DNA from 2 places in the Arthrobacter sp. Z1-9 genome. Region 1 is predicted to be linked to the other one. Evidence: riboswitches for the same ligand, from Rfam matches in the RefSeq annotation. Region 1 holds a riboswitch; the other holds the start of a gene.
What was found. Region 1 has a riboswitch for glycine ahead of gcvP (aminomethyl-transferring glycine dehydrogenase). Riboswitches for the same ligand answer to the same signal wherever they lie in the genome.

Region 1 (3,401 bases):
CTCCGGCGTCGTGGTTTCATCGACTGACACGCCAACTGTGTCCGCATCGATGAGGCGCAGGTTGATGCCGCGGGCTTCGGCGGCGGTGATCACCTTGGCGGCCTTGCCGGGCACGCGGACGGTGAGGGTGTCGAAGAAGGTGTCGGACACCAGTTCGCGTCCGGCGGTCTTCAGCGTGGTGGCCAGGGCGCGGGCGTTGTTGCGGACGGTTTCGGCGATCGCCTTCAGTCCGTCGGGGCCGTGGTAGACGGCGTAGAAGGACGAGACGATCGCGAGCAGTGCCTGCGCGGTGCAGATGTTGGAGGTGGCCTTCTCGCGGCGGATGTGCTGCTCGCGGGTCTGGAGGGCCAGGCGGTAGGCGGGGACACCGGCGTCGTCCTTGGAAACGCCCACGATCCGGCCGGGAAGGGTGCGTTCCATGCCCTGGCGCACTGCCATGTACGCGGCGTGCGGTCCCCCAAAGAACAACGGCACGCCGAGGCGCTGTGTGGAGCCGACGGCGATGTCCGCGCCCTGCTCCCCCGGCGGGGTGATGAGGGTGAGGGCCAGGAGGTCAGCGGCGACGGTGACCAGGGCACCGCGGTCCTTGGCCTCGGCGATGACGCCGGACTGGTCCCAGACCCGGCCGGAGACGCCGGGCTGCTGGAGGACGACGCCGTTGATGTCGCCGTCGGGCAGTCCGTTGGTGAGGTCGGCGACCTCCACCTCGAAGCCGAGGGCCTCGGCGCGGCCCAGCACGATGGCGATGGTCTGCGGGAGGAGGTCGGCGTCGAGGACGGTCTTGCCGTCCTTGGCCGTCTTGGACTTGTTGGCCCGGCGCATGAGCAGCACCGCTTCGGCGACGGCGGTGGCTTCGTCGAGCAGGGACGCGTTGGCCACCGGGAGCGCGGTGAGGTCCTGGACCATGGTCTGGAAGTTCAGCAGTGCTTCGAGCCGGCCCTGGGAGATTTCCGGCTGGTACGGGGTGTAGGCGGTGTACCAGGCGGGGGCTTCGAGGATGTTGCGGCGGATCACCGGCGGGGTCACGGTGTCGTAATAGCCCTGGCCGATCATCTGCACGGCCATCTTGTTCTTGCCGGCAAGCTTGCGGAGCTCGGCGAGGACCTGGACTTCGCTCAGGGCGCCCTCGAGGGTGAGGGGCTTGTCCTGGCGGATGGAATCGGGGACCGCGCTGTCGACGAGGCCATCGACGCTGTCGTAGCCGACGGCCTTGAGCATGGTGTCGATGTCGGACTGGCGGCGCGCGCCGATATGGCGGTCTGCGAAGGTGGTTGGGGACGATTGAACCGTCATGAGAGGAACTCCATAATTCAGGTGGTGCCGAAACACCACGTTGATTCGGGTTCCTCCCCGCTCTGTATTGGACCTGAGAGTTTTGCGTTGCCCTGCTGTCAGCAGGACGCCACTTGCACCGTCGGTGAGCCCGGTTGCCCGGACTGCTTTCCAGAGTTGCCTTGCCGCGGCGGTACGTGGGCCTGAGAGATTCCTGGGGAGGATTTGCTCCTACGGCGCCTGCAGAACGTACCGGCAGGACTCTCCCGCCGCAGATCATCAGCACGTGCCACTGGTGGGTGACACGGCTCACACCATACCGGGTTCCGGGGCGGGATGCAAAACGGGGGCCGCTTTTCAGGCAAGCGTACGACGGCGGGAGGTGCCGCCGTCGTGCCCTCACCGAAGCGCGGGTCAGGGGTTCCTGGTGCCGGCTTTCCTGCCGATTCGATACCCGGCCCAGAATGCCAGGACGAGCAAACCCGCGACGGCGATTGCCAGGCCGGCCTGCGTCCCCGGCGTGACGAAAGACAGGCCGCTTCCGCTGAAAGGCTCGTTGTCCAGCGGCGCATAGGCGAACCAACCGAAGCTGACATTCTGGCTGTTGCTCCACGCGATGAAGCACCCCGCGAGCACCACGGCGAGCGCCGCTATCGGCAGGACGGCTCCGCGGAGGCGGGCAGTCCTTGGCCTTGTGTGTTCTCCAGGTGTGTTGTTTTCCCCCATGCTGGCGAGTCTAGTGGTGCTGCTGATTGTTACCCGGCACCCGGGACAGACGACGCCGGTGGTGGCTAGGCTGGGCGGATGTTGACCATCGGCAGCACCGTTCTTGGCGTCAATGACGTCGCCCGCGCCACAGCTTTTTGGCAGGCCGCCCTCGACTATGTCCCCCGCGGGCCCGGCGACGAAACCTGGGTGATCCTTGTGCCGGCGTCGGGACCGGGAACGCAGCTGGCACTCATGCTGAGCGAGACGCCCGTCCAGGACCGCCCGCGCATCCACTTGGATTTGTACGCGGACGATCAGGCAGCAGAGGTGGAGCGGCTGATCTCACTCGGTGCCCGGAGCGTCGACTGGGACCTGTACCCGGAGGACTCCGACTTCGTGGTGCTCGCCGACCCCGACGGGAACCGTTTCTGCATCATCGACCAAAGCCCGCGGTAGCACCGCCGTCGAACCTTGTGCCGGTAATACTCGTTGTGGGCGGTTGTACGGGCAATCCGGGAACAAGCGCGCCCTCCATGCCGTTTGCATGCCTACGAGCGGCATTCCCATGCGGCGGCACCCAACAGAACGGAACCACATGGTCAGGGCTATCTGGAACGGAAAAGTCATCGCCGAATCCACGGACACCGTGGTGGTGGAGGGCAACCATTACTTTCCGCGCGACGCGGTCAACGCGGGCTACCTCAGGGACAGTGACCTGTATTCGGTCTGCCCCTGGAAGGGCAAGGCCAGCTACCACTCGCTGGAAGTGGACGGAAAGCTGAACGTGGATGCGGCCTGGTTTTACCCGGAGCCCAAAGTGCGCGCCAAGCAGATCGAGGACCGCATCGCGTTTTGGCGCGGCGTGACCATCGAGGCGTAGCAGCGGACAGCAAACGGGCGGCGTCGGGACTTCCCGCTGTCGCCCCTTGCTTTTGCCAGGGCCCGCCATCGCACCTCCGTGTCCAGTCGGGCTACGCCGCCAGCGGCAGATCGAACAGTTGCTCGGCCAGCCGGATGAGGTGGCGGGGAGCGTCGGTCTCTTCGCCGGACTTTGTGTGGCCAAGGAACATGGCGGTTCCGTGGATGGTTTTATCGAGATCGATGCCCGCTTCTCGGATGAGGACCTCGGCGCGGAGGTTCTCGGTGTACCTGATCCCCTCGCTGTCCAGGTAGGCATGCCAGTCAGTGCCGGCAATACGCCCTACTTCCCCTGCAGCCACCCGCTGTAGTGCTGAAAGGTCCAGCTCCACGGTCTTGATGTGAACCGGATGAACGAGGCGGGCAGGGACTACTAAGGCGTTGACGGAAGTGTTCATGGTGGTGTCCTTGTAGCTGAAAAACGTGGGTAAGGCGCCGCTGGCGGAATGGCGCGGGCAGCCGACTGGGCTAGGAGTCCCGTTTCGGCTGCCCGCTGGCTTGTT
Region 2 (3,401 bases), 1.7 Mb from region 1:
GGCGTCCTTGTTGGCCTCGATCTTGGCGTACAGGTCGGCGTGGTCGATGGTGCCGTCAGCGGCGGTGGCCACCACAACAACTTTCATGCCGGCGAGGACTGCGGAGGCGGCGTTGGTGCCGTGCGCCGAAGCGGGAATGAGGCAGACGTTGCGCTGCTGGTCGCCGCGGGAGTGGTGGTAGCCGCGGATTGCCAGCAGGCCGGCGAGCTCGCCCTGGGAACCAGCGTTGGGCTGGATGGACACCTGGTCGTAGCCCGTGATCTCGGTGAGTTGAGCTTCCAGGTCGCCGATCAGTTCGCGCCAGCCTTCGGTCTGGGAGTCCGGAGCGAACGGGTGGATCGAGGCGAACTCGGGCCAGGAGATGGCTTCCATCTCGGCCGTTGCGTTCAGTTTCATGGTGCAGGAGCCCAGCGGGATCATGGTGCGGTCCAGTGCCAGGTCCCGGTCGGAGAGCTTGCGGATGTAGCGGAGGAGTTGCGTCTCTGAACGGTAGGTGTTGAACACCGGGTGCTGCAGGAACTCTGAGGAACGTTCGACGGCGGCGTCCAGGCCGAACCCGTCCGTCATCTCGGCCAGCCCGGCACCAAAAGCTTCAAGGACGGCGTCGACAATGTCCCGCGTTGTCGTCTCGTCGGTGGAGAAGCCCACCGTATCCGCGTCGATGCTGCGCAGGTTGATTCCCTTGGCCTCTGCGGCGGCAATGATGCCCGCCGCCTTGCCGGGAACGGAAACCGTAACGGTATCGAAGAAGCTGGTGTGCAGTACCTCAAGGCCGGCGGCCTTGAGCGAGGCGGCAAGGGTCCTGGCATGTGCGTGCGCGGACTGCGCAATCGCCTTCAGCCCCTCGGGGCCGTGGTAGACGGCGTACATCGAGGCCACGATGCCCAGCAGGGCCTGGGCCGTGCAGATGTTGGACGTGGCCTTCTCGCGGCGGATGTGCTGCTCGCGGGTCTGCAGGGCAAGGCGGTAGGCCGGGGTCCCTGCGGAGTCTTTGGAGACGCCCACCAGCCGGCCGGGCATCGAGCGTTCCAGGCCTTTCTGGACTGCCATGTAGGCGGCGTGAGGGCCGCCGTAAAACAGCGGGACACCGAAGCGCTGCGCCGAGCCGACGGCGATGTCCGCGCCCTGCTCACCGGGAGGCGTGATGAGGGTCAGGGCGAGCAGGTCAGCGGCGACGGTCACGAGGGCGCCGCGCTCCTTGGCGTCGGCGATCACGGCGCTGTGGTCAAAGACCCTGCCGGAAGCGCCGGGCTGCTGCAGGACCACGCCGTTGATGGCGCCGTCGGGCAGTCCGTCGGTGAGGTCCGCGACCTCAACCTCGAAGCCGAGCGCCTCGGCGCGGCCCTTAACGATGGCGATGGTCTGCGGCAGGCAATCAGCGTCCAGGACTGTCTTGCCGTCACGCGCATCTTTGTTTTTATTCGCCCGGCGCATCATCAGCACGGCCTCGGCCACGGCCGTGGCTTCGTCCAGCAGGGAGGCGTTGGCGATGGGCAGGCCCACCAGGTCCTGGACCATGGTCTGGAAGTTGATCAGCGCTTCGAGCCGGCCCTGGGAAATCTCGGGCTGGTAGGGCGTGTAGGCGGTGTACCAGGCCGGGCCCTCAAGGATGTTGCGGCGGATCACCGGCGGCGTGACGGTGTCGTAGTAGCCCTGGCCGATCATCTGGACGGCAGTCTTGTTCTTGGCGGCCAGCCTGCGCAGTTCGGTAAGGGCCTCCACCTCGCTCAGCGCGCCCGTCAGTCCCAGCGGGGAATCCTGGCGGATGTCCTTGGGGACGGCAGTATCCACCAGTGCGTCCACGGTGTCGTAGCCCACGGCCTTGAGCATGGTGTCGACGTCGGCCTCCCGGCGGGCGCCGATGTGCCGGTCAACGAAGGTGGCAGCAGCCGGGGCGGCAATAGCCGAAGTGGCGGAGGCCGGGGTGGCGGAGGCCGGGGTGGCGGAGGCCGGAGATACAGTCACGAGGAACTCCATAGCTAAGGCGGCGTCAGGGTACGCCGCATCGAGTCGGGTTCCTCCCCGCTCTGTATTGGACCTGAGAGTTTCCGCGTTGCCTGCTGACGCTGGCCCCGCTTGCACCGTCGGTGAGCACAGCAGCCCAGGTATCCGGGAACCGGATGCCAGGCGGACAGCCTGCTACTTTCCAGAGTTGCCTCGCCGCGGCGGTACATGGGCCTGTGAGATTCCTGGGGAGGTATTGCTCCTACGGCGCCTGCTTGTACCTTCTGGCAGAACTCTCCCGCCGCAGATCAAAGGCTATTCATTTGGGTTTTCCTGGTGGCCGGAAACGGCCCACACATGCACTAATTCTCCTACGCCGCAGGCTCAGGAGCAAATACCGGCTAGCCCCTCAGCCGTTCCACGGCAGCCAGGAGTTCGTCCACCTCGGCCTGCCTGTCCCCCGCGTTTCCAGACGGCCCGCTTTCCCACATGGCGTTGAAGTACAACCCGTCCCCCATATACAGCACGGCCTTTGCCATCGCCGCGCCCACGTCCTTGCCGATCAGGTCCAGCCACTGCTGCTGGATCACTGCGAAGCGGCGGCGGGCATCCTCGTGGGCCACCTCGGCGAGTCGCGTCACGGCGACAAAAGAGCGGTCCATGGGGGTGTCGGACCAGAGGGATGACCGGATGAAGTAGGCAGCGGCCCCTTCAGGCGCGGCCGCCATCGCGGCGAGGTCTTCCCCTGCCAGGCGGTCCAACCGCTCCAGGGTGGCCGTGATCAGCGCTTCCTTGTTGGGGAAGTGGTACAGCAGGCCGCCCTTGGAGACGCCGGCCCGCTTTGCCACCGCATCCAGCGTGGCGGCGCGCTCCCCCACGTCGATGAGGAGTTCTTCAAAGGCATCGAGGACTGCGTCTCGCGCTACGGGTTTTCGGGGCATGCTTCCCATCATGCATCGCCGGTCCTCGATTTCTTAACTATACCGTCTGGACGGTATAGTTATCGAATGACGCCGTCCACCTCTTCCCAGCAAGCACTCACCCGCACCGCCCTGACCACCCCGGATCCCGCAAGGGGTACGCGGCGTGACTGGCTCGCGCTGGGGTTGCTGATGTTCCCCGTCCTCCTCGTGGCCGTGGACAATACGGCACTGACCTTCGCGCTGCCTGCGATCGCGGCTGCGCTGGGCACCTCGGGAGTGGAGTTGCTGTGGATTGTGGATGCCTATCCGCTGGTGCTGGCTGGATTGCTCGTGGCTATGGGGAGCCTGGGCGACCGGATTGGGCGCCGGCGGCTCCTGATCATCGGCAGCATTGGTTTTGCGGCCATATCAGCAGCAACAGCTTTCGCTCCCAGCGCCGGCTGGCTGATTGCCGGCCGCGCGGCCCTGGGTTTCTTCGGCGCCATGCTCATGCCCTCCACGCTGTCCCTGATCCGCAACATTTTTGTGGATCCC

Region 2: another riboswitch for glycine. It lies ahead of gcvP (aminomethyl-transferring glycine dehydrogenase); the one in region 1 lies ahead of gcvP (aminomethyl-transferring glycine dehydrogenase).

Annotation. Positions count from the first base shown of each region.
Region 1 covers NZ_CP096456.1:3,663,163-3,666,563, forward strand. The annotation lists gene gcvP (aminomethyl-transferring glycine dehydrogenase) at 1-1,293, opposite strand, end outside; glycine riboswitch at 1,346-1,452, opposite strand; glycine riboswitch at 1,454-1,551, opposite strand; gene M1D93_RS17035 (hypothetical protein) at 1,687-1,998, opposite strand; gene M1D93_RS17040 (VOC family protein) at 2,077-2,436, shown strand; gene M1D93_RS17045 (DUF427 domain-containing protein) at 2,576-2,860, shown strand; gene M1D93_RS17050 (hypothetical protein) at 2,952-3,296, opposite strand; gene M1D93_RS17055 (hypothetical protein) at 3,401-3,401, opposite strand, start outside.
Region 2 covers NZ_CP096456.1:1,015,436-1,018,836, reverse strand. The annotation lists gene gcvP (aminomethyl-transferring glycine dehydrogenase) at 1-1,977, opposite strand, end outside; glycine riboswitch at 2,157-2,255, opposite strand; gene M1D93_RS04755 (TetR/AcrR family transcriptional regulator) at 2,346-2,885, opposite strand; gene M1D93_RS04750 (MFS transporter) at 2,952-3,401, shown strand, end outside.